Regions from separate parts of the Bradyrhizobium sp. F1.4.3 genome, predicted to be linked through region 1. Evidence: predicted binding sites of a transcription regulator. Region 1 holds the regulator's gene; each other region holds the start of a gene.
What was found. The regulator LexA, encoded in region 1, represses DNA repair genes until DNA is damaged. The targets are predictions, from matches to a motif close to TGTTCNNNNTGTGTTCNG.

Region 1 (5,824 bases):
AAGGAGTGGCTTGCGGCCGATGCTGACTCCCGCGATGCCGGCAGCGCCTCGCTCGCCAACGACGTGTCGTGCGACGATTCAGGCTGCGTGACGCCGCTTGCCGATGGCCGCCTGGTCGCGCTGGCGCTGCGCATCGAGGCGCTGGCCGATGATTGCAGCCGCGCCGCGCTGGTGGTGACGGCCCGGCCTGCGCCGCCCGATTGTACGGCGATGGTGGTCGATCGGCAGCGTCTGGCGAGCCAGGGCGCGCTGGCGCTGACGCGGCGCGGCGACGGCTTTGCGGTTCAGGCGGTGAAGGCCAGGGGCGCAGATCGTCCCTGGTCACCGGCTACCGCCGGCGCGGGGGATTTCGACACGAGTCTTGCGCCGAAAGCGGTCGCGCCCCGCAACCGGGACGCTACGCCTGCGGAAGCCGATTTGCAGGCCGAGGATTGAGCGGACTGACTAAAGGTACCAGGCCAGCACGGCTTCGAGCCTTGCGCCGTCGATCACTGGCAGGACCACCATCCGGCTCAGTCCGGCCGCGCAAGCCTCCACGGCTGATCCGTCATGCGCAAGATCATCGTTGAGCGCGGGTATACCGGTGGCCCAGGCCCCGCCGATGCTGCCTTCGCCCCTGGCGATGGATTTGGTCGCATAGAGCGCGGCGAGGTCGGTCTGCGCACTGCAATCGCCGGCGCGAAACACCAGCGCCGAACGGGCCTCGTTCGGGACCCAGGTCTCGACGCGGCGCGCAATCGGCGTGGCTTGGGCGGAGAGGAATGTCAGGACCCAAGTCTGGTTGGTGCCGGTCCGGTAGGGCACGCCGACGCCGAGATTGATCCCGACCTTGGCGGCGTCCTCCCAGCGCAGAAAACTCTTTGCATCGTGCAGATCCCTGATGATCAGCGGCAGGCCCGCTTTCCAGGTGCGTCCGGGCAGGCCGAAGCCGCGGGGAAATTTGGTGTGGCGGGAGTTGAACTCGAAGATGTCGGCGCTGCCGTAATAGCCGTCGACGAGCCCCATCTCGTGCGAGACCTCGGCATCGTTGTGCCAGAGCTCGATCGCGCCGACATGCGCCTCGTCGCCGCCGCAGAGCAGCACCATGACGGCTTGCAAAAATTCGCCGGCAAACACCGGCACGGCCACGCCGCAGGTCAAGCCGGCCTTGAGAGCCTGATCGGTCCGCATGAAATAGGAGTTGGCGAATTTGGTGAGGATCACCGGGTGGCCGCTGGCCCATGCCTTGCCGGGAAGCCCCTGGTCATATCCGAAGCGGAGGTTCTCGCTCGCGGCCTTGAATGCGGACAGGCCTTCGCTGTAGAGGCCGCCGCCAAACTCCAGCCGCACGCGCGTCCGGTCAGGCACCCAGAGTTCAACGACGCGAATGAAGGTTTTCATCGAGCGTGTCCGCCGCCTCAAGCCGCGAACAGCATCGGCCATTTGGCAGCGGAGCGGACGTTCAAAATTCAGGCAGGGCAGCGCAAACTTCGTGCGGCGGGAGATAAAGAGACGCAAACCACTCCATCTCGCCGGCCTCGGCCGGCGATGGACATTTCAATCCTCGCCCCAGCCATGGCCGGGGGAAGGCTGCGTCAGCCGATCGGCAGGCGGGTGATCGTTGGCTGCCTGTCGGCGGTGATCTGCGGCTTGTGCTCGCGTTCGCCGACCGGCTGGGTTACCGGCAATTGCAGCACGGTTGCGCGCTGGCCTTCGACGAGCTGAGTCACCAGCACGTATTTGCCGTCGGGGAATTCGATCGCGTCATGATGGCGATCGGGAATGTGCGGATCGACCTTGCCGAACTTGCCGACGCGGGAGTTGATGGTGCGCGTCCAGATCCAGCGATTGTCGTAGCGGACGCTGTCGGCGAAGGCGAGCTCCGTTCCCGGCAGCAGGCAGACCGCGACGGACATGTCGGCTTCGGAGGCGAAGCCGCGCGTCGAGGTGCCGCGGAAGGTCGTCGTGACGATCGTCTCGCCGACTTCTGCGGGACGCGTCGCGACGGCATGAAGGCTATAGTCACACATCGGGTGCTCCTCATTCAGGATAGAGCACCCGCGCCTCTTCTGAGGCGCAGGCCTCTATCAGAGTGGAAGCCTGCAACCCTCTGCTTGGTTGTGGGCAAATCTGCGGCTTGGGTCCGCGAGCCACAATCACAATATCTTTTTCAAATGCACGAGGAACAATGCCTGCACTCGTGCATTTGGGGAGCTTCGACGTCAGCGGCCAGCAGGCGCCGACCAACCCGAATATTGCCAGGCCGGCTGCGACGGCCGTTCAACCGCATTGCGGGCATCGCGGAATTGCTCGCTCGTCGCCTGCGGTGCCTTGCGGGCATGGTGCTGCGACTGTGCGGCGAAGGCTTGCGACGCTGATGCTGCGATCAGCGCCACCGTGACTGTGCTCAGAATGATCTTGCGCATGGTTGTCTCCTCGGTCTCTCAAAGGCCTGCGAAGCGATGGATGCTTCGTGCGGCGTGCCGAGGATGTAGCGCCGGAGAGGGGGCCGGATAATCTGTGCAAAACCAGAAAGACTATCCAGCCGGAGCGGACAATCGTCCGCTCCAATCGTGAACGCGCGGCCGCCAGCCAAGCGGCCGAGCGCAATAGGCTTAATACTTCCGGTAAAGCCCGATCAGCTTGCCCTGAATTTTCACCCGGTTGGGCGGCAGGATGCGCACCTCATAGGCGGCGTTCGCCGGCTCGAGCGCGATCGAGGCGCCACGGCGGCGGAAGCGCTTCAAGGTTGCTTCCTCGTCGTCGATCAGCGCCACCACGATGTCGCCGGTATCGGCGGTCTCGTTGCGCTGGATCAGCGCCATGTCGCCGTCGAGGATGCCGGCCTCGACCATCGAATCACCGCGCACTTCGAGCGCGTAGTGTTCGCCCGAGCCGAGCATGTCAGGCGGTACGCTGATGGTATGGCTGCGGGTCTGCAAGGCCTCGATCGGCGTACCGGCCGCGATACGGCCCATCACCGGCACCGCGACGGGACGTTCGCCGTCGTCCGCGGGCCCGCTGGAGCTGGCGCGCACCTTGCCGAGGTTGCCTTCGATGACGCTCGGGGTGAAGCCGCGGCGGCTGCCGGCGGCGGCCTGGAGCTCGGGCAGCTTGATCACCTCGATGGCGCGGGCGCGGTTGGGCAGGCGCCGGATGAAGCCGCGCTCCTCGAGCGCGGTGATCAGGCGATGGATGCCCGATTTCGAGCGCAGATCGAGCGCGTCCTTCATCTCGTCGAAAGAGGGCGGCACGCCGCTTTCCTTCAAGCGTTCGCTGATGAACCGCAGAAGCTCGTATTGTTTGCGCGTTAGCATCTCGATCAAAATCCCCCGGTTGATGTCGTTCGGTTCCGAGACGTTCAATTCAGCGGCGAGCCGCTAGATGCTCGAAACAAATCATGAACGGACACTATATGTTCGATATGTGTTCCGCAACTGCTTAATTTACCGTGAACGCCGCAAAGTTCAGGGAACGCATGTGGTCCAGACGTTCAGGCGGGGAGCCGCAACACCTCGCAGGGCGAGCCTGTTTCAGCCTTCGGTGCAAACGGCGCGCGCACGAGAAGTGCCTGTGCCGCAGCGAGATTCGCGAGCAGCGAGGAATCCTGATGATTGACCGGAAGGGCGACGAGCGTGCCGTCGTCGCGCACCTCGAGACGCGCGCGAAGATAATCCTCGCGCTGGTCATTGGCGCCGACATCGCGGCCGAGCACGGCGCGCTCGCGGCGATGATGAATCACTTCGCGGCCCGACAGCGCACGAATCAGCGGCACCATGAACAGGAAACCGCAAACGTAGGACGACACGGGATTGCCCGGCAGGCCGATCACCCGCATCGTGCCGAGCCGCCCGTGCATCATCGGCTTGCCCGGCCGCATCGCGATCTTCCAGAACGCCATCGAGATACCTTCGGCATTGAGCGCCGGCTGGACCAGGTCGTGGTCGCCGACCGAGGCGCCGCCGGTCGTGATCAGGATGTCGGCGCCGGTCTCGCGCGCGCGGCGGATGCCCGCCGTGGTGGCCTCCAGCGTGTCGGCGGCAACGCCGAGATCGATGGTGTCGGCGCCCTCGCGGCGGGCGAGCGCGTGCAGGGCGTAGCCGTTGGAATAGACGATCTGGCCATGACCGGGCGTGGTGCCGGGCATCACCAGTTCGTCGCCGGTGGCGAGGACCGCGACCTTCGGACGGCGGCGGACGGGAAGCTGCGGATGGTTCATGCCGGCCGCGAGCGCGAGGTCGCGTTCCGTGAGCCTGGTGCCCTTGAGCAAGAGCATGTCGCCCTCGCGAAAGTCGATGCCGGCGGGGCGGATGTGCCGTCCGCGGATGGCAGCTTCCTTGATGGTGATGCGCCTGCCGTCTGCGACCGTGTCCTCTTGGATCACGACGGCGTCGGCGCCGTCGGGAACCACGCCGCCGGTGAAGATCCGTACTGCTTCGCCGGCGCCGACCGTTCCGGCAAACGGCCGGCCCGCCGCGACCTCACCGATCACCGTCAGCTGGGAATCGATCTTTGCCGCGTCGACTGCGCGCACGGCATATCCGTCCATCGCCGACATCGCCTGCGGCGGCTGCGTGCGCCGCGCCGCGACATCGCGCGCGAGCACGCGATGGAAGGCATCGTCCAGCGGGGCCGCTTCTTCGGACAGCGGCTCAGCGCCGGCAAGCACCGCGGCAAGCGCGTCAGAAACCGGCATCAAGGCCACGGGTGAAAACTCCTGCTTGGCGCCGTTCGGGCGAATGGGCGGCGAGAGTTCTAACCGAGTGCGGGCGCAGAGGCAAAGCAGCTGCGGAGCGGGATTACTCATCCTGCATCGCCGGCTCTGCATTGCGAGAGGCTGGCGTCAGGTCCGGCGCGGCACGATCCGAAAGACGAGACGGATCGGTAAGAGCGTGGCCAAGGCGAGGATGAGAATGACGCGCGCCATGGCCAGCATCGATCAACTTCCCGTCTGCTGGCCCGGACTGACGTCCGGCGCCACATCAGGAGCTTTGGGGCCCTGATCCCTGTCGGGCAGCGGATCGGCCTGGGATTTCAGGTCGGCGGCCTTGCTGATCAGCTTTGCCGAAAGGTCCGAATCGGAGGTGGTTCTGGCGAATTGGAGAAGGAGAAAGGCTTGCTTGGTGAGGTAGGTTTTGCCCAACACGATGATGCGTCCGTCCGTAGAAGTCCCGACGGACTCAAGAGTCCGGAAGCAGCATTCCGTTCCTGGAACTCCGTACAAAAATGCACAAAGTGTTCTGGTTCCTCATTTCCGGGTGAAATTGTTCCGGAATCGGCCGACTGGAGGGCCTCGCCAACGGTCAGATTCCCAGTGCCTTCAGCGCGTCGCCGACATCGCGGGGCGAGGTCACATGCACCGCGGTCAGCCCGCACGCCCGCGCGCCTTCGACATTCTCGGCAAGGTCATCGAAGAACACGATTCGCTGCGCCGGCACGCCGATCGCAGCCACGACATGGTCGAAGGCTTCCGCATCCGGTTTGCGCAGGCCGATGCTGGAGGACAGGTACACCTCGCGGAAATGGCCGAGGAGGTCGGCATATTCCTTCGAGAAATGGTCCACATGCGGCTGATTGGTGTTGGAGAAGGCGTAGAGCGGCATCTGCTTCGCCGCCCGCGGCAACAGCTCCGCGATATCAGGCATCTCACCCGCGAAGATCGCGTTCCAGCCTTCCAGGAACTGCGCATCCGAAATGCCGATCCCGAGTGACGCGCGCAGCGATTCGAAATAGGCCTCGTCGCTGATCTTGCCGACCTCGTGCAGCCGGTAGGCCTCGTCGCGCATATAGCGCGCGGCGATGGCCTCGGGCTTGCAGCCGGCATGTCCCGCCCAGCAGGCGATCG
Region 2 (5,824 bases), 120 kb from region 1:
CGCACCGTTGACCAGAAGGTTCGGGAACTTGGCCGGAAGAACCGACGGCTCGGTCTCGTTGTTGTCGTAGTTCGGCTGGAAGTCGACGGTGTCCTTGTCGATGTCGGCCAGCAGGGCCAGCGCCGACTTGGTCAGCCGCGCTTCGGTATAACGATAAGCGGCCGGCGGATCGCCGTCGACCGAGCCGAAATTGCCCTGGCCGTCGATCAGCGGCACGCGCATCGAGAAGTCCTGCGCCATACGGACCATGGCGTCGTAGATCGACTGGTCGCCGTGCGGATGATACTTACCGATGACGTCGCCGACCACGCGGGCGGACTTGACGTACTTCTTGTCGGGCGTGTGCCCCTGCTCGTGCATCGAGTACAGGATGCGGCGGTGCACCGGCTTCAGTCCGTCGCGGGCATCAGGCAACGCACGCGCCACGATCACGCTCATGGCGTAATCGAGGTAGGACTTTTTCATCTCCTCGAAGATCGAGACGGGGCGAATGTCCGAGGGTTGCGCCGGCTGGTCGCCGGGCTTGTTGTCGTCGTCAGCCAAGGGGGAATCCGGTGAGTTTTTATCTGGGAATCATATAGCGCATCGCCCCCCTGATAACCACCCTTGCAAGCTCCAGGGAAGCGCTTTTTCCGACTGTTTTTCCAGAGACTTACGCACTCCGCGCCGCCATCAGAAACGGGCTCCAAATCGGCCGCCGCAAACCGCCCGTCAGGCCCCGAAAATCACCCGGTGCATGATGCGCCCGGGCACCAGCGTGAACAGGCCCGCCACCACCAGCGCACCCGCGAACAGGAGGATCATGATGCGCCGGTGAGCGGCGACGCGATGGGCGTGGGCGCGCCATACCGCCAGCGGAAGCATTACAAGCGTGAAGATCGACAGGAGGTGGATCGGGCTGAACGGCCCCGCCAGGCGGATCTGGTGGATCCAGAACGAGGACGCGGCCACCAACGTCATCAGGGCCACCCAGATCCAGCCGACCGTCCGGTGCGGCAGCGTACCCTTGGGGGCCGCGAACTGGACGAGGCCGAGCAGGAAGGCCGCCATCGCGGCGAAAGCATGCAGCGGGATGGCCGGAGCAGCCTCAAGCAACGGCGCAAGGCTCATGCGGGGCTTCCTCCAAATCGACCGGCAACCCATGTAAACAGGATTAACATAAAGTTAATACCATTCACATGACAGCCCGTCAAAACCTGAAGGCAGCACAAGACGTAAGCCGGGAAAAACCGAGCTTTACCCGCAAATTGGTAAGAAATCCTGCCGCATCACGCGAGCAAGGCGACGGTCAGGACGAGGCGCCCACCTCAGAACGGGATGTCGTCGTCCATGTCGCTGTTGCGGCCACCACCACCACCAGCGGCCACCGGCCGGCGCGGCGCGCTGCTGACGGGACCGGACGAGCCGAAATCGCCACCCGGCTCCTCACCAAAGCTGCCGCCTCCCCCGCCGCCACGGCCATCGAGCATCGTGAGGGTCGAGTTGAAGCCCTGAAGCACGACCTCGGTGGAGTACTTCTCCGCACCGCTCTGGTCAGTCCATTTGCGCGTCTGGAGCGCACCTTCGACGTAGATCTTGGCGCCCTTTTTCAGGTACTGTTCGGCAACCTTGCAGAGACCTTCATTGAAGATCACGACACGGTGCCACTCGGTCTTTTCCTTGCGCTCGCCGGTGGCCTTGTCACGCCAGGTCTCCGAGGTGGCAACGCTCAAATTTGCAATCGGCCGCCCATCCTGGGTGCGGCGGATCTCCGGATCCTTGCCGAGATTTCCAACCAGAATGACCTTGTTGACGCTTCCCGCCATCGCCGCTCTCCACTCCAATGCCACTGAATTCATGAGGCCGGGCCGCGCCCCGCGGTCCTCTTCAGCCTGTTGACGCGACCCTATACGCTTGCGCGGACCGATCAGCCCATCAGCCCTCGGGTTATCCCCACATATAGCATCGGCCCAAGCTTTGTTCCAGATTTGTTCCAGCGAGATTTTAATGCCGAATGTGCTCCGGCAACTTCGCCGGCGCACCACCTGGCGTTGCTGCACGCTCCGAGCGGATCAGCCAGGACGTCGATATCCACCTCATCCGCGTGAACTTCGCTGGGGTGGCCCGGTGATCGCGAAGTACCGATATCCCTCTGACATCACTTGAAAATCGAAAGCCGGCTTCGTGTCGGCCCTTTTGCTGCGTGCTCCCCGCGGGAATTAATAGGACAGTGAGTGTTACATTATGCGTCTGTTGTGACTTTTGAGAGACACAACTTGCAGCTTCAGTGGTGTAAGCACGACATCAGTTGGACCAACGCGTCCGATGCCCTTCCGATCGTGGAAGGCCAAGAACAGAAACCGGGACTGGGATTAAGTTGAAAATGAAGAAGGTTTTGTTGGCTTCGGCCTGTTTGTTCGCTCTCGCTGCTCCGGCTTCGGCCGCCGATCTCGCAGCACGCCCCTACACCAAGGCTCCGGTGGCTGTGGCCTCGGTCTACAACTGGACCGGGTTCTACCTCGGTATCGTCGGTGGCGGCGCCTGGGAAGACGCAAACAGCCCCAGGATGCAGGGTGGCTTCGTCGGCGGCACCGCCGGTTACAACTGGCAGACCGGCAACGTCGTGTTCGGCCTCGAGGCCGACGGCGCCTGGGCTGACGTCAGCGCCTCGGCGACGGGTCCTGTCGCTGTCCCCGGCTTCGGTGTTGTGAGCACGACGCTGAGCTCGAAGACCGATGCGATGGGCACCGTGCGCGGCCGCATCGGCTGGGCCGTCAACAACGTCCTGTTCTACGGCACCGGCGGCTACGCCTGGATCGACAACAAGGTCAGCATCAGCGCGCTCGGTGTGACCGCGTCGGACAGCAAGTGGCACTCCGGCTGGACCGTCGGCGCGGGCGTCGAGGCGTTCATTGCTCCGCAGTGGTCGATCAAGGGCGAGTACCTCTATCGCAGCCTCGGCGGCGAAACGTACTTCGGTGCCCTGCCCACCGGCACGCTCAACTTCCACACCGTGCAGGTCGGCGTAAACTATCACTTCGGGGGCCCGATCGTCGCGAAGTACTGAGCTTCGTCTCCAACGCCACAGCGTTACGGAAGGCCGGCCTCGCGCCGGCCTTTTTGTTTGGCGGCACGTTCCGCCCGTTCCTGCTGCCAAATGCCGCCAGCACGCCAACAATCCGTTGACGATTCGCAAGTCGCACTGGAAATCCGTCCCCGTTCTTCCTACGTTCGCCGGCATACCCATCGGCGCCGATCCCGGTTCCGGGCAAAGCGCGCCTTCAACCTTGGCGCGATCGCGCGCCTTTGGGATTCCTTGAGGACCACCAGGATGGATGAAGTGATCAAGGCGAAGCGCCAACAGCAGAACGCGGGAGCATACCTGCGCGCAATTACGATCCGTGGCGCGCGCGAGCACAACCTCAAGAACATCGACGTCGAGATTCCCCGCGACAAGCTCGTGGTGTTCACGGGCCTGTCCGGCTCCGGCAAATCCTCGCTCGCCTTCGACACCATCTATGCCGAAGGCCAGCGCCGTTATGTTGAATCGCTGTCGGCCTATGCCCGCCAGTTCCTGGAGATGATGCAGAAGCCGGACGTCGACCAGATCGACGGCCTGTCGCCGGCGATCTCGATCGAGCAGAAGACGACCTCGAAGAACCCGCGCTCCACTGTCGGCACGGTGACCGAGATCTACGACTACATGCGCCTGTTATGGGCCCGCGTCGGCGTACCCTATTCGCCGGCGACCGGCCTACCGATCGAGAGCCAGACCGTATCGCAGATGGTCGACCGCGTGCTGGCGCTGCCCGAGGGCACCCGCCTCTATCTGCTCGCCCCGGTCGTGCGCGGCCGCAAGGGCGAGTACAGGAAAGAGCTCGCCGAATGGCTCAAGAAGGGCTTTCAGCGCGTCAAGATCGACGGCACCTTCCATGAGCTCGCCGAAGCGCCGACGCTCGACAAGAAATTCCCGCACGACATCGACGTCGTGGTCGACCGTATCGTGGTGCGCGCAGACATCGGCCAGCGTCTCGCCGAAAGCTTTGAGACCGCGCTGAAGCTCGCCGAGGGCCTCGCCGTCGTCGAGTTCGCCGATGCGCCGGCAGCAGCGCCGGCGGAAGAGAAAAAGAAGACCGCAAAGATCCACGACAAGAGCGGGCCCGAACGCATCCTGTTCTCGGAAAAGTTCGCCTGCCCGGTCTCTGGCTTCACCATCCCCGAGATCGAGCCGAGACTCTTTTCTTTCAACAACCCCTATGGCGCGTGTCCTGCCTGCGGCGGCCTCGGCGTCGAGCAGCATGTCGACGAGGACCTCGTCATCCCCGACAAGGAGATGACGTTGCGCAAGGGCGCGATCGCGCCCTGGGCCAAATCGTCATCGCCTTATTACGTGCAGACGCTGACCGCACTCGGCAAGCACTACAAGTTCACGCTCGAGACCAAGTGGAAGGACCTCGCCAAGAAGACGAAAGACGCGATCCTCTACGGCTCCGGCGAGGACGAGATCAAGTTCTCCTATGAGGACGGCGTCCGCTCCTACGACACCAAGAAGCCGTTCGAGGGTGTCATCACCAACATCAACCGGCGTTATCGCGAGACCGAAAGCGAGTGGGCGCGCGAGGAGCTGGCAAAATATTTCCACGATGTGCCCTGCGGTGCCTGCAACGGTTTTCGGCTCAAGCCCGAGGCGCTGTGCGTCAAGATCGGCGGCAAGCATATCGGCGAGATCTCGGAGCTGTCGGTGAAGGGCGCCGGTGCGTGGTTCGAAACCGTGCCGGAGGCACTGAACACCCAGCAGAACGAGATCGCCGGCCGGATCCTCAAGGAGATCCGCGAGCGCCTGACCTTCCTGCTCGATGTCGGCCTCAACTACCTCACCCTCTCCCGTTCGTCCGGCACGCTGTCCGGCGGCGAGAGCCAGCGCATCCGCCTGGCCTCGCAGATCGGCTCCGGCCTGACCGGCGTGCTCTACGTGCTCGACGAGCCCTCGATCGGCCTGCACCAGCGCGACAACGCCCGCCTGCTCGACACGCTCAAGAGACTTCGCGACCTCGGCAACACCGTGATCGTGGTCGAACATGATGAGGATGCGATTCTCCTGGCCGACTATGTCCTTGATATCGGCCCCGGCGCCGGCATGCATGGCGGCAACATCATCGCCGAAGGCACGCCCGCCGAGATCATGCGCAATCCGAAATCGCTCACCGGCAAATATCTCACCGGCGAGCTCGAGGTCGAGGTGCCGGAACGGCGCCCGCCGAACCATCGCCGCACCATCAAGGTGGTGAACGCGCGCGGCAATAACCTCAAGAACGTCACGGCGGAGATTCCGCTCGGCTTGTTCACCTGCGTCACCGGCGTCTCCGGCGGCGGCAAGTCGACGCTGCTGATCGACACGCTCTACCGCGCCATCGCCCGCAAGCTCAACAACGCCAGCGAAGGCGCCGCGCCCCACGACCGTATCGAGGGGCTCGAGCACATCGACAAGATCATCGACATCGACCAGTCGCCGATCGGCCGTACCCCGCGCTCCAACCCTGCGACCTATACCGGCGCCTTCACGCCGATCCGCGAGTGGTTCGCCGGCCTGCCCGAATCCAAGGCGCGCGGCTACGAGCCCGGCCGCTTCTCCTTCAACGTCAAGGGCGGCCGTTGCGAGGCCTGCCAGGGCGACGGCGTCATCAAGATCGAGATGCACTTTTTGCCCGACGTCTACGTCACCTGCGACGTCTGCAAGGGCAAGCGTTACAACCGCGAGACGCTCGAAGTCCTGTTCAAGGGTAAGTCGATTGCGGACGTGCTCGACATGACCGTCGAGGAAGCCGCCGAGTTCTTCAAGGCGGTG
Region 3 (5,824 bases), on a different contig from region 1:
AGACGACGCGCGCGCCGATCAGGAGTTTTGGCTTGTTCAACACTTCCGCATTGTCGAGTTCCTTATAGGCGCGCACCACACCGGCGAGTGTGTTGTGATCGGCGATGCCGATCGCGGGAATGCCGAGCTTACTCGCCTGATGCACATAGGCACGCGGGTCCGATCCGCCGCGCAGGAAGGAGAAGTTTGTGGTGATGCCGATCTCGGCATAAGCAGGCGTGTTCATGCGAAGAGACCGTGGACATACCAGCCGGGGGGAATGGGCTTGCCGTCGTCGTCGAAGCATTCCCCCTCGTAAAGACCATCACGAAAAATCCAGAAGCGCAGGCCCTCGGCATCCTCGATACGGAAATAATCCCGCGTCAGTTGCCTGCCGTCCTGCCGCCACCATTCCATGGCGATGCGCTCGGGCCCTTCCACCCGCACCACCGCATGCTGCGCGCGCCGCCAGGTAAACTGATGCGGCGGGCCGTCCGGCACGGTCGCAAACGGCACCTTGATCGGCTCCGGTTTTTCGAACAACCGCAACGGACGCAGCGGCGGCTCGCTCTCGGCGCGCGCCGGCCATTCGGCCTGCATGGCGGCGATGAGATGATGCTGCGCCGGCGCGGCCAGCACGGCATGCTCCGGAATATGCGTGTCCTGCGGCAGGTGCACGACCACGCGCTTTCCGCCGATGCGCGCGGCGATGCGGTCGATCAGCGCGGCAAGCTCGTCATTGTCATGGACGTGGGCATCGAGATCGCGCTGCTCCTGCACCACGATTTCGGTGCGGCTCGCCGACAGCCGCACCATGTCGAAGCCGAAGCCGGGATCCAGGGGATCGGCGAGTGCATCGAGACGCTCGCGGAACAGCCGATCGATGACTTTGCTTTGCGTGACCGGCCGCCCGGTCTCGACCATGATCGCGCGCACCACGCCGTCGGTGCGGAAGAACGCGGCCTCCAGCCGGCGCGCGCCCTTGCCTTGCTTCTCCATGGAGGCAATCAGCGTGTCGGCGAGCCGCGACAGCGTCATCGCGATCATAGTGTCGGTCGCGATCGGCTCGGCGAAACGCTTCTCCACGATGTAGTCAGGCAGCGGCTTGCGCGGGCTGATCGGTGCATCGCCCTGTCCCAGCGCATGCACGAGCAGGGTCGAAAACCCTGCGCCGAACCGCGCCGTGATCTCGTGCGGTGCGCGGGAGGCGACATCGCCGATGGTTTTCAGGCCGGCCCGGCGCAGGCCGGTGGTGATGGCCTCGCCCGCGCCGAGCGCGGACACCGGGAGGGCGCTGATCGCCTCCGCCTCTCTGCCATCGGCGACGATGGTGCCGGACGCCTGCCGCGTCAGCGTGCGCGCGCAGACAGAGGTGCCGGCAATCGCCGCGCTGACGACAAAGCCCTGGCGGGCGAGCGCACGGACCAGCGCCTGCAACAGCGCTGCTTCCCCGCCGAACAGATGCGCGCAGCCGGTGATGTCCAGGAACAGTCCGTGCGGCGGATCGAGCGCGACCAGCGGCGTGAAGCGGTCGCACCAGTCGGCGATGTCGCTGAGCGTTTTTGCATCGGCCACGACATCGGCATCGAACACTTTCAGCTCCGGGCACATCGCCCGGGCATTGGCCAGCGGCTGGCCGATATGCAGGCCCAAGCGCGATGCCGCATCGTCGAGCGCATGGATCACCAGCGCATTGTTGTCCTTGATGACGACGATGTTGGGCTCAGGATTATTACCCAATCCGCCGTTGAAGAGCCGCTGGATCCGGTCGATGGGCAGGCGCGGCAGCCACAGGCTGAGGATACGCCGACGGTTCACTGAATTGGCACTCATCACACTTCCATTCCATGATCCACCGGCCGCACGGGCCGTGACGATTGCGCAACAGCTCGGCATCGAAGCGCGGCGCACCCCAGGCGCTCCACATGGCGCCCGGTGGCGAATGCGCCGCGCGCAGCATCCATCGCGTCTCCGCGGTTGAGGGCAGCGGCTGCGCCGCCATGCGCAGCAAGAGGCCGGTCGCACCTGAGGCTTGTGCTGCGAGCGTGAGCTTCCGGCTCGCCACGAGATCGAACTGTCTGGTCTCGCCCCAGAGCTCGAGCACGACCGCGCCGAGCGCATCGCAGGCAAGTGCGTCGGCCGAGGTGCGCAACGCGCTCTCCACATCGGCGGCACGCACCATCACCACGCGGCGCGGATCGAGGCCGAGCTCGGCAAGCCCGTTCATCGACAGCGCGCCGGTTTCAATTTCCGAAAAATCCTGCCGCACCCATAACAGCGGTTTGCGCGCTGTCACACGCCCCGCAAGTCCGGTGACAAATCCCGTCGCGGTCGCGCCCTGGCGCCCCTCGCAAAACACCTCGTGAATTGCCGCGCGCGCGAGCCCGCCCTTCAGGGCGCTGTCCGCCTCGCCGTGGCCGAGCGTCACGCGATCACGATGATGCACGACCTCGGTGGTCTCGATGCGCTCGATCTGGCCGCGCAAGGTCGCAAGCGCGCTGATGCGTGCGCCGCTCATGCTCGCCGCTCCTTCAGAGGTGATTGCCGATGGCTCTCAAAAAGAGAACCAGCGGCCGGCTCATTTGTTCATGATATGTTCTAATATAAAGCTAACGGGCGTATGAGAGTCAATCAAATTGGCGCGCCTACGGATTCATGAGTAAAATCAAGAGGATTCGAGTGTCATGTACCTTATTGCCCTCGACAGCGAGACCGATTTCGACGGCTGGCGTCTAGCCGCACGCGCGCTCGCGCTTCATCACATCGCGCCGGAGGACGTGACGTGGCACGTGCAAGGCCAAACGAAAGACCAGGCACCGCCCGGCCTGTCCGAAGCGCCGAGCCTCCCGCCGATCGAGACCGAGAGCACGTTCACCGTGCCGGCCAATTTCATCGAGCTTGCCCGCATCGCGATCCTGCATCGTGACGGCGCGCGCTTTGCACTGGTCTATCGCCTGCTCTGGCGGTTGAAGGCCGATCACGACCTGCTCGCAACGATGACCGATCCCGACGTGGCACAGGCAACCGCTATGGCAGGCGCGGTGCAGAGCGATGCGCAGCGGATGCGCGACCTCATCCGCTTCCGCGAGATCGGGCGCGAGCAGAAGGCGCATTACGCCGCCTGGTTCGAGCCGGAGCATCACATCGTCGCATTCGCCGCGCCGTTCTTCGCGCGTCGTTTTGCCGATATGCCCTGGTCGATCCTCACACCTGACGTTTGTGCCCATTGGGACGGTCACGCGATCTCCTTCACGCCTGGGATCAGCCGGACGGAGTGGCCTGCCCCAGGCCGCTTGGAGGAAACCTGGCGGCGCCATTTCCAGCCCGACCGGCTGACGACGACTGACGCGCCGGTGAAGCGCCGGAGGAACCTCCAGGACGCGTCGATACTTGGACCTCTGCTCGCTGATGCCGAACGCTGGACCGGCGGACGGATTTCCCCGCGGCCGGAGGCTCCGATGACACGCAAGACCGCCGCCGACGATCTCGAAGCGCTCCGCGAGGAGGCCGCCCATTGCCGCGCCTGCCCGCTCTACAAGGACGCGACCCAGACCGTATTCGGCGAAGGTCCAAAGGACGCCACCATCATGCTGGTCGGCGAGCAGCCCGGCGACAAGGAAGACCTCGCCGGCCATCCCTTCGTCGGCCCGGCCGGCCAGATGCTCGACCGCGCGCTGGAGGAGGCCGGCGTCGACCGCAAGAAGGTCTACGTCACCAACGCGGTCAAACACTTCAAATTTCTGCCGCGCGGAAAAATCCGGCTGCACCAAAAGCCTGCGACGCCGGAGATCCGGGCGTGCCGGCAATGGTATGAGCGGGAAGTTTCGGCAATCCAGCCTGATCTCATCGTGGCGATGGGCGCCACCGCCGCACAAAGCGTGTTCGGCAAGATCACGCCCATCGGCAAAACCCGCGGCCGGCTGATCGATCTTCCTGACGGCCGCAAGGCGCTCGTGACCGTCCATCCCTCCTATTTGCTCCGGCTGCCCGATCCCGAGGCCAAAATTTTGGAATATCAGCGCTTTGTCGAAGATCTGAAGATCGCCGCCGGCTTGCAGAGCAAATCCGCCCACGCCGCCTGACACACTCCGCAACAGGCGGTGGAAAGGTTCCACCTTATCAATAGTTTTTCAACCATTTCAACTGGCTGTCACATGCCGCGCGCAAAATCAGGGCATTGGGACAGGAGAATTCCGATGAGTGACGTTGCTTTACCCGGCTCCATCGAGCCAGCCTTGCGTAAGGGCCCCGACCTCGAAGGCGGATTCCATCCGCTGACTGGCATCATCTATATGGGGGTCATCGCCGCCGCACTGCTCTTCGTCGCCTACAGCATCTGGGTCGACGTCGATGCGACCGGCACGCAGGTCAAGAGCATCGCCCCCTTCCTCATGCTCTTTGTCGCGCTTTTGATCGCGCTCGGCTTCGAGTTCGTGAATGGCTTCCACGACACCGCCAATGCGGTCGCGACCGTCATCTACACCCGCTCCCTGCCCGCTAACATCGCCGTGGTGTGGTCCGGCATGTTCAACCTGTTCGGCGTGCTGCTGTCCTCGGGCGCAGTGGCGTTCGGCATCGTCTCGCTGCTGCCGGTCGAGCTGATCCTTCAGGTCGGCTCCAGCGCCGGCTTCGCGATGGTGTTCGCGCTTCTGATCGCCGCCATCATCTGGAACGTCGGCACCTGGTATTTCGGCCTGCCCGCGTCGAGCTCGCACACGCTGATCGGCTCGATCATGGGCGTCGGCATCATGAACGCGGTCCTGCATGGCCGCAGCGGGACCTCGGGCGTTGACTGGTCGCAGGCGACCAACATCGGCAAGGCCCTGTTGCTGTCACCGCTGTTCGGCTTCGCGCTCGCCGCGATCCTGCTGTACATCCTGCGCAGCGTGCTGCTGCGCGCGACGCCGGCCCTGTTTGGCGAGCCGAAGGGTGACCAGCCGCCGCCGTGGTGGATCCGAGGCATCCTGATCCTTACCTGCACGCTGGTGAGCTTCTTCCATGGCTCCAACGACGGCCAGAAGGGCATGGGCCTGATCATGCTGATCCTGATCGGCACCGTGCCGACGGCCTATGCGCTCAACCGCGCGCTGCCGGCGACCGAGATCGAACATTTCGTCACGAACTCGGACGCGGCCAGCAAGATCATCGAGGGCAAGGCTGCCGGTTACAACGTGCTCGGCAATCCGCGGCCCGCGGTGACCAGCTACGTCGCCACGCGCGAAGTCAACGGCGGCACCTTCCCGTCGCTCGCCGTGCTCGTGCGCGATATCGCCAAGCAGGTTACGACCTACGGATCGCTGGCGAAGGTTCCGGCGGATGTCGTCGGCAACACCCGCAACGACATGTACCTTGCCTCGGAAGCGCTCCGCTTCCTGATGAAGGACAAGGAAGCCGAGCTTAACGCCACCGACGTCGCTGTGCTCAACGCCTATAAGGGTTCGCTCGACAGCGCCACGAAGTTCATCCCCGGCTGGGTGAAAATCGCGGTCGCCATCGCGCTTGGGCTGGGCACCATGGTCGGCTGGAAGCGCATCGTGGTCACGGTCGGCGAGAAGATCGGCAAGACGCACCTGACCTACGCGCAAGGCGCCTGCGCCGAGATCACGGCGGCTGCCACCATCGCCGCCGCCGACATCTACGGCCTGCCGGTGTCGACCACCCACGTGCTGTCGTCAGGCATCGCCGGCACGATGGCCGCCAACGGTTCGGGCCTGCAATGGGCCACGATCCGCAACATCGCCATGGCCTGGGTGCTGACCCTGCCGGCCGCGATGATCATCTCGGGCTCGTTGTACTATTTCTTCTCTCACGTCTTCTGAGAGATCGCCGCTCGCCGACGTCAAAG
Region 4 (5,824 bases), on a different contig from region 1:
CGCTGCCATCGCCTGCGCGCCTCCCAGAAGCCGCGCATTGAGCCGGCCGCCGGAGAACAGCATGTCGTCCAACGCCTCGTCGATGTCGACCGAAACGATCGAGTTACCGCCGTCGCGCGCGAGGCTCGCCTGCGCCAAACGCCGCATCAACTCCTTGATGAAGGCGCAACTCGTGCCCTCGCTGCGCCGGGCAGCCTCCGCGACCACCGCCTCGTCGAGCGGCAGTTCTTTGCCATAAAGGCGAACCAACTTGCCGCGGCCGGTCTCATCGGGGAGTGGCACTTCGATGGCTTGATCGATGCGACCGGGGCGACCGGCGAGGGCGCTTTCGAGATCCTCGGGCCGGTTGGTGGTCAGAACGAACAGGATGTCCGCATCCTCTTTCAGCCCATCCATTTCGTTGAGCAGCTTGTTCAGCATGGATTCCTCGCACGGTCCCATGTCGTCGCGGTCGCGGGCGATGAGATCAACGTCCTCGATCACGACCATCGAGGGCTGGAGCAGGCGTGCCAAGCCCATATAGGCGCCGAGCAGGCCGATTTGTTCGGCGGTGATGATCAGCGTCGTATGCCCGGGCAAATGTGTTGCGAGATAGCGGATTGTGTGGGTCTTGCCGGTGCCCGGCGGCCCGTACAGCAAAATGCCCTTGCGCGTCGACTGGCCGAGCCGGCGCAACTGGTCGCGGGTGCCGACAAAATTCAGCACGTTGCGATCGAGCAGCCGCAGGATCTGCTCTGGCAGGATCACTTCGTCGCGTGCGACCGGCGGCAGGCGGTGCACGGTAATGCCGCGCGAACGGCCGCGATAATCGCTATCGGCGTCGAGCGAGAGGATCTTGCCGCGATAGGTGCGCGCGGCTTGCACCGCCTGCTCCAATTTGACGAAGCATTGCTGGACGAGCGCCGCGCCTGCGGCGCCCGAGGGCACGGCGATTTCAATCCGAATTCCCGGTTCGCGGCTGTATTCGCGATGTCCGCAGAGCAAGACTGCGTAACGAAGATTGTCCTGCTCGCACAGCCACAATCCATTATCCAGACATTTGGCCGGGCTCTTTTCGCCGATCTCAACATCGGAATATTGGAGCGGCGCAATCGCCAGCGCATGGCGGCCCTCGCGGAGGAGGCGCGAAATCGACAGGGTCTCGTAGCGCTGCTCTTCGTTGAGACCGAACAGCCGGATAGCCGTGCTGAACAGTCGATCGATGGCCGCCTGGACATCGACCCGCATGTGACCGGGAAACTGCCGGATCGTGGTGACGAGCTTGCTGCGTGGGACCTTCGTAAAGTGCCAGTCCAGCACGTCGCAGGCAAAATCGAACTCTTCTTCCGCTTCATCGGCCTTGTCATCTGCCGCGCGCATGCAATCGCTGCACAGCCAGATCGTGCGGTTTCCGATCCGTACGTCCGTCCGGCCCTCGGGCTTGCCGCAGAGCTCGCAAGGCGTCTTGATCGCCTCGAGCGTGATCCGAAGGCTGTGACCTTCCAGGGAAACGCGTTGCTGGGCCGATTTGAACAAGGCGTCGGCGACAGCTTGCGGATAGGGCCCGCAGACCGCCTTTTCCTTCTGCTCGATCTGAGTGACCAGCGCGGCCGCCTCGCGTTCCGACTTGCCGAAAACCTGACGGAGCAAATCGATTACGAACTGATCCGGAGTGTCGTCGTCATTGTGAATGACGAGTTGGGCCGGCTCGTTCTCACCACGCATACTCATCACGACATGCTCCATAGCAATCTAAGATTGAATGGAACATATAGGGAACATATAATAATGCGGCCGTCAAGTGCGGCGACCGCATTAAATTGGCGATCGGCTCTCTAAGCCTTTAGTGCGCGCCCCCACCGCCCGCCGCCTTCACCCGTCGCGTCAGCAGCACCGCGATCGCGGCGAGCACCAGCACCACGCCGATCACGGCAAAGGTGTCGGAATAGCCCATCACCAGCGCCTGGCGCTTGACGGTCTTGCCGAGCGCGATGATGGCCTGCTCGCGCGCGGCGTTGGGATCGGGCACGCCATGGGCGATGAAGTAGTCCGTCATCTGCGCGATGCGGGTGCGGACCTCCTCGCGACCGAGCGTGACGGACTGGCCGATGATGTTGGAGTGAAACTGCTCGCGCTTGGTGACGATGGTTGCGAGCACCGCGGTGCCGATGGCGCCGCCGAGGTTCCGCATCATGTTGGAGATGCCGGAGGCGGCGGGCGCATCCTGCGGCGCAACGCTGCCGAGGCTGAGCGCCGAAATCGGCGCCAGCGTGAGCGCCTGGCCCACCGCACGCACGATGTTGGGCATAAGCAGCTGATCGCCAGAATAGTCGAGCGACATCATGATGTTCATGAACGAGCTGGTGGCGAACAGCAGCAGGCCGATGGTCGCGATATAGCGGGCATCGAACCGTTGCATCAGCTTCGGCACCAGCGGGATCAGCAAGAGTTGCGGCAGGCCGGTCCAGGCCAGCACGTTGCCGATCTGCTCGGCATTGTAGCCTTGCACCTGGCCGAGATAGGCGGGCAGCAGGTAGACCGAGCCGAACAGGGCAAAGCCGAGGAAGACCGCGGCGATCGTACCGACGCCAAAATTCCACTGTGTCAGCAGGCGCAGGCGCAGCAGCGGCTTTTCCACCACGAGCTCGTTGGTGATGAACAGCGACAGGCTGATGGCGGAGATGATCGCAAGCCGCAAGATGAAGGGCGAGCCGAACCAGTCGTCCTTGTTGCCCTCTTCGAGCACGGCCTGGAGCGACGCCAGGCCAACCGCCATCGTCGCGATGCCGAACCAGTCGCCTTCACGCAGCAGCCCGAGATTCAAGGGCTGGCGCTCGAGCGTGAAGAACAGCGTGGTCACCATGACCGCGGTGGGCAGGACGTTGACGAAGAAGATGGTCTGCCAGCCGTAGTTCTCGGTGAGATAGCCGCCGATGGTCGGGCCGATCGCCGGCGCGAAGGTCACGGCGAGGGAGAACATGGCAAGGCCGATCGGCTGCTGGCCCTTCGGCAGCCTGGTGAAGACCAGCGTGAAGGCCATCGGAATCAGCACGCCGCCGAAGAAGCCCTGGAGGCCGCGCATCGCGATCATCGAGGGCAAATCGTGGGTGAAGGCACAGGCGACGGAGAATGCGGCGAACAGCGTCGCGAAGCTCAGCATGATGTTGCGGAAGGAAAACACCCGCGACAAATAGTCGGTCAGCGGGATGACGATGATCTCGCCGATCAGATAGGACGTCGAGATCCAGGATCCGTTGTCGACCCCGGTGCCGATGCCGCCCTCGATGTTGAGCAGCGAGGCGTTGGTGATCTGGATGTTCAGGATCGCCATGAAGGCGCCGATCATCGCCGCGAACACCGCGACCCAGATCGTCGCACTGGCGCGGTTGGGATCGGCGACGCGCTCAGGCGTCGCGGCCGGCGTTGCGGGTGCTGGCGTCGAGATTGAGAGGCTGTTTGACATGGCACGACCCTCCGGAAACAAGCTTTGCTTTGACGTTTGCCTTGGGCGTCGTTGCCGCTTGCGCGGTCGGCGCTGAGTGTGTTGCGATCGTCGGAATCACGGACATGCCGGGCCTCAGCTCGATCGCAGGCGCGGTCTCGGCATCCAGCGCGATCTTCACGGGGATGCGCTGGACGATCTTGGTGAAGTTGCCGGTGGCGTTGTCCGGCGGCAGCAGTGCGAATTCCTGGCCGCTGGCCGGCGCGATGGAATCGACGTGACCGCGCACCACCTGCCCCGGGAACGTGTCGACCTCGATCTCGACTTGTTGTCCGGCGCGGACATGGGTGAGCTGGGTCTCCTTGAAATTGGCCACCACATAGGCGCCCTCGGCCGGCACGATCGACATCAGCTGCGTACCCGCTTGCACATACTGGCCGACACGCAAGGTGCGGTTGCCGACGACGCCGTCGATCGGAGAAACGATCGTCGAGTAGCCGAGATTGAGTTCGGCCTGATGCTGAAGCGCGGACGCGCGGGCGGACGCGGCCTTGGCTTGCGCGATCTCGGCTTTCAGGAGATCGACCTGCTTGAGCGCGGAGGCGAGGTTGGCGGTGTCGCGCTGGATCGCGGCCTCCGCACCGGCGTTGCGCGCCTGTGCCTGCTGTGCGTTCTGCACGCTGCCATAGCCTGTTGCCGCAAGATCGGTGTAACGCTTGTTCTCCTGCTGGGCGAACATCTTCGCGGCATTGTCGACGTCGATGGTCGCTTTGGCTGCGGCGATCACGGCGTCCTGAACGTCCAGCTGGGCCTGCTTGCTTGTCACTGTCGCGTTCGCCGCGGCGACATCGGCCTTGGCCTGATCGAGCGCGACCCTGAAGTCGCGATCGTCGATCCGCGCCAGCACCTGCCCGGCCTTCACATGCTCGTTATCGCCGACCAGGACGCGGTCGAGATAGCCGCTGACCTTGGGTGCGATGGTGGTGTTGTCGGCCTTCACATAGGCGTCATCGGTGGAGACGAGGAATCGGCCGACGGTCCAATAATCGTAGCCGTACCAGCTTGCGCCTGCCAGCGCTGCGGCCGCCACCCCCGCCAGCAATAGCTTGCGAAGGCTCAGCTTTTGGCGGCGAGCCGGTGGTGACACGGCGGGCAGAACGCCCTCCGGCGGAAGCGTTGGAATCACGGTGGCTTCGGTCTTGGATGGGTCGGTGTGCACGGTCATGGCCGGCTCCCTGAATTAGGAAACTTGACGATTTCCAAAATAGGACTAGCTTTCGGACTGTCAATGGAATGACAGGCATCATGTAAAAACATGGCTCAGGCAAAATCCCCAAGCGAGTGCCGTCCGCGCGGGCGGCCGCCAGTGCGCAGCGACGAGGAGACCAAACGGATCGTCTTCGACGCCGCACGGCATGCCTTCGCGGTCGACGGCTATGCGGCGACCAGCACCGAAGAGCTGGCGCGCCGCGCCGGCATCTCGACCAAGACGCTCTATCGGCTGTTTCCAGGCAAGGCTGCGCTGTTCGAGGCGATGTGCGCGGACCGGCTCGAGCGGCTGCTCTCCGCCGTCAATCTCCAGGCGACCGACGCGGTCGATATCGAAACCGGCCTGCGCGCCGCGCTGCTTGCCTGCGCCGATCTCGCGCTCGATCCGGAGGTCGTGGCGTTGCAGCGCATGGTGCTGCAGGAATCGGCCGCGTTCCCCGAGCTCGCCGCGAACTTCTACAAGAACGGCATTTCCCGCACCGCCACCGCGCTGGCACGCTGGCTCCGCGTCCAGGTCAAGCAGAAGCTGATCGCGCTCGACGACGTCGATGAGGTGGCCGGCATGCTGATCGGCATGGTCGCCTCGGCGCCGCAGCGCGCGGCGATCTATGGTGGCATGCCTTTGCCGTCGCGCAAGGATATCGAGCGGCGCGTGCGAACCTGCGCCGCCTTGTTCCTGGACGGCTGTCGCGTCGCATCGGCCTAGCGACCGGCTTTGACAAACCTCGCTGCCTCGGCTATCTATTTCGCATGCGAAATAGTACGACTGCGGTGAGGCATCACCGGCTGATCTACCTGCTGAGCGTTGCGCAGCGGCGGTTGCAGCGCTGGATGGCGGCGCAGCCCGAGAGTGAGGTGACGCCGGCGCGGGCGGGGCTGTTGTTCATCCTCGGCAGGCAGGACGGCGTCCTGATGGGCGAGGCGGGGGCGGCGCTCGATCTCGGGCCGGCCGGCATCTCCGGCCTCGTCGACCGAACGGCAGCCGCAAAGCTGGTCGAACGGCGCGCCGATCGCGACGACGGCCGTGCCTGGCGCGTCTGGCTGACGCCGAAGGGCCGCACTGCACTCGCGCAAGCGAGGGCGGCGGCTGCCGAAGTGAATGCGGCACTAACAGAAGGATTTACCAGCGCGGAG

Region 2: a site for LexA is predicted at 1,958-1,975, ahead of ABIB73_RS01985 (single-stranded DNA-binding protein). Genes of this name have one in related genera too.
Region 3: a site for LexA is predicted at 2,563-2,580, ahead of ABIB73_RS33515 (ImuA family protein). Genes of this name have one in related genera too.
Region 4: a site for LexA is predicted at 1,743-1,760, ahead of ABIB73_RS31340 (ATP-dependent Clp protease adaptor ClpS). Genes of this name have one in related genera too.

The regions. Positions count from the first base shown of each region.
Region 1 is NZ_JBEPRN010000001.1:511,787-517,610, reverse strand. Features, by position in the region: gene ABIB73_RS02615 (ComEC/Rec2 family competence protein) at 1-435, shown strand, start outside; gene ABIB73_RS02610 (GAF domain-containing protein) at 445-1,380, opposite strand; gene ABIB73_RS02605 (hypothetical protein) at 1,575-2,009, opposite strand; gene ABIB73_RS02600 (hypothetical protein) at 2,202-2,405, opposite strand; gene lexA (transcriptional repressor LexA) at 2,595-3,296, opposite strand; gene ABIB73_RS02590 (molybdopterin molybdotransferase MoeA) at 3,473-4,684, opposite strand; gene ABIB73_RS02585 (hypothetical protein) at 4,919-5,125, opposite strand; gene ABIB73_RS02580 (HAD family hydrolase) at 5,283-5,824, opposite strand, start outside.
Region 2 is NZ_JBEPRN010000001.1:387,627-393,450, forward strand. Features, by position in the region: gene gyrA (DNA gyrase subunit A) at 1-543, opposite strand, end outside; gene ABIB73_RS01980 (DUF2306 domain-containing protein) at 712-1,110, opposite strand; gene ABIB73_RS01985 (single-stranded DNA-binding protein) at 1,308-1,805, opposite strand; gene ABIB73_RS01990 (outer membrane protein) at 2,363-3,046, shown strand; gene uvrA (excinuclease ABC subunit UvrA) at 3,311-5,824, shown strand, end outside.
Region 3 is NZ_JBEPRN010000021.1:112,307-118,130, reverse strand. Features, by position in the region: gene ABIB73_RS33525 (error-prone DNA polymerase) at 1-226, opposite strand, end outside; gene ABIB73_RS33520 (Y-family DNA polymerase) at 223-1,812, opposite strand; gene ABIB73_RS33515 (ImuA family protein) at 1,712-2,497, opposite strand; gene ABIB73_RS33510 (UdgX family uracil-DNA binding protein) at 2,664-4,061, shown strand; gene ABIB73_RS33505 (inorganic phosphate transporter) at 4,176-5,798, shown strand.
Region 4 is NZ_JBEPRN010000018.1:62,840-68,663, forward strand. Features, by position in the region: gene ABIB73_RS31340 (ATP-dependent Clp protease adaptor ClpS) at 1-1,710, opposite strand, end outside; gene ABIB73_RS31345 (MDR family MFS transporter) at 1,823-3,442, opposite strand; gene ABIB73_RS31350 (HlyD family secretion protein) at 3,384-4,646, opposite strand; gene ABIB73_RS31355 (TetR/AcrR family transcriptional regulator) at 4,788-5,396, shown strand; gene ABIB73_RS31360 (MarR family winged helix-turn-helix transcriptional regulator) at 5,441-5,824, shown strand, end outside.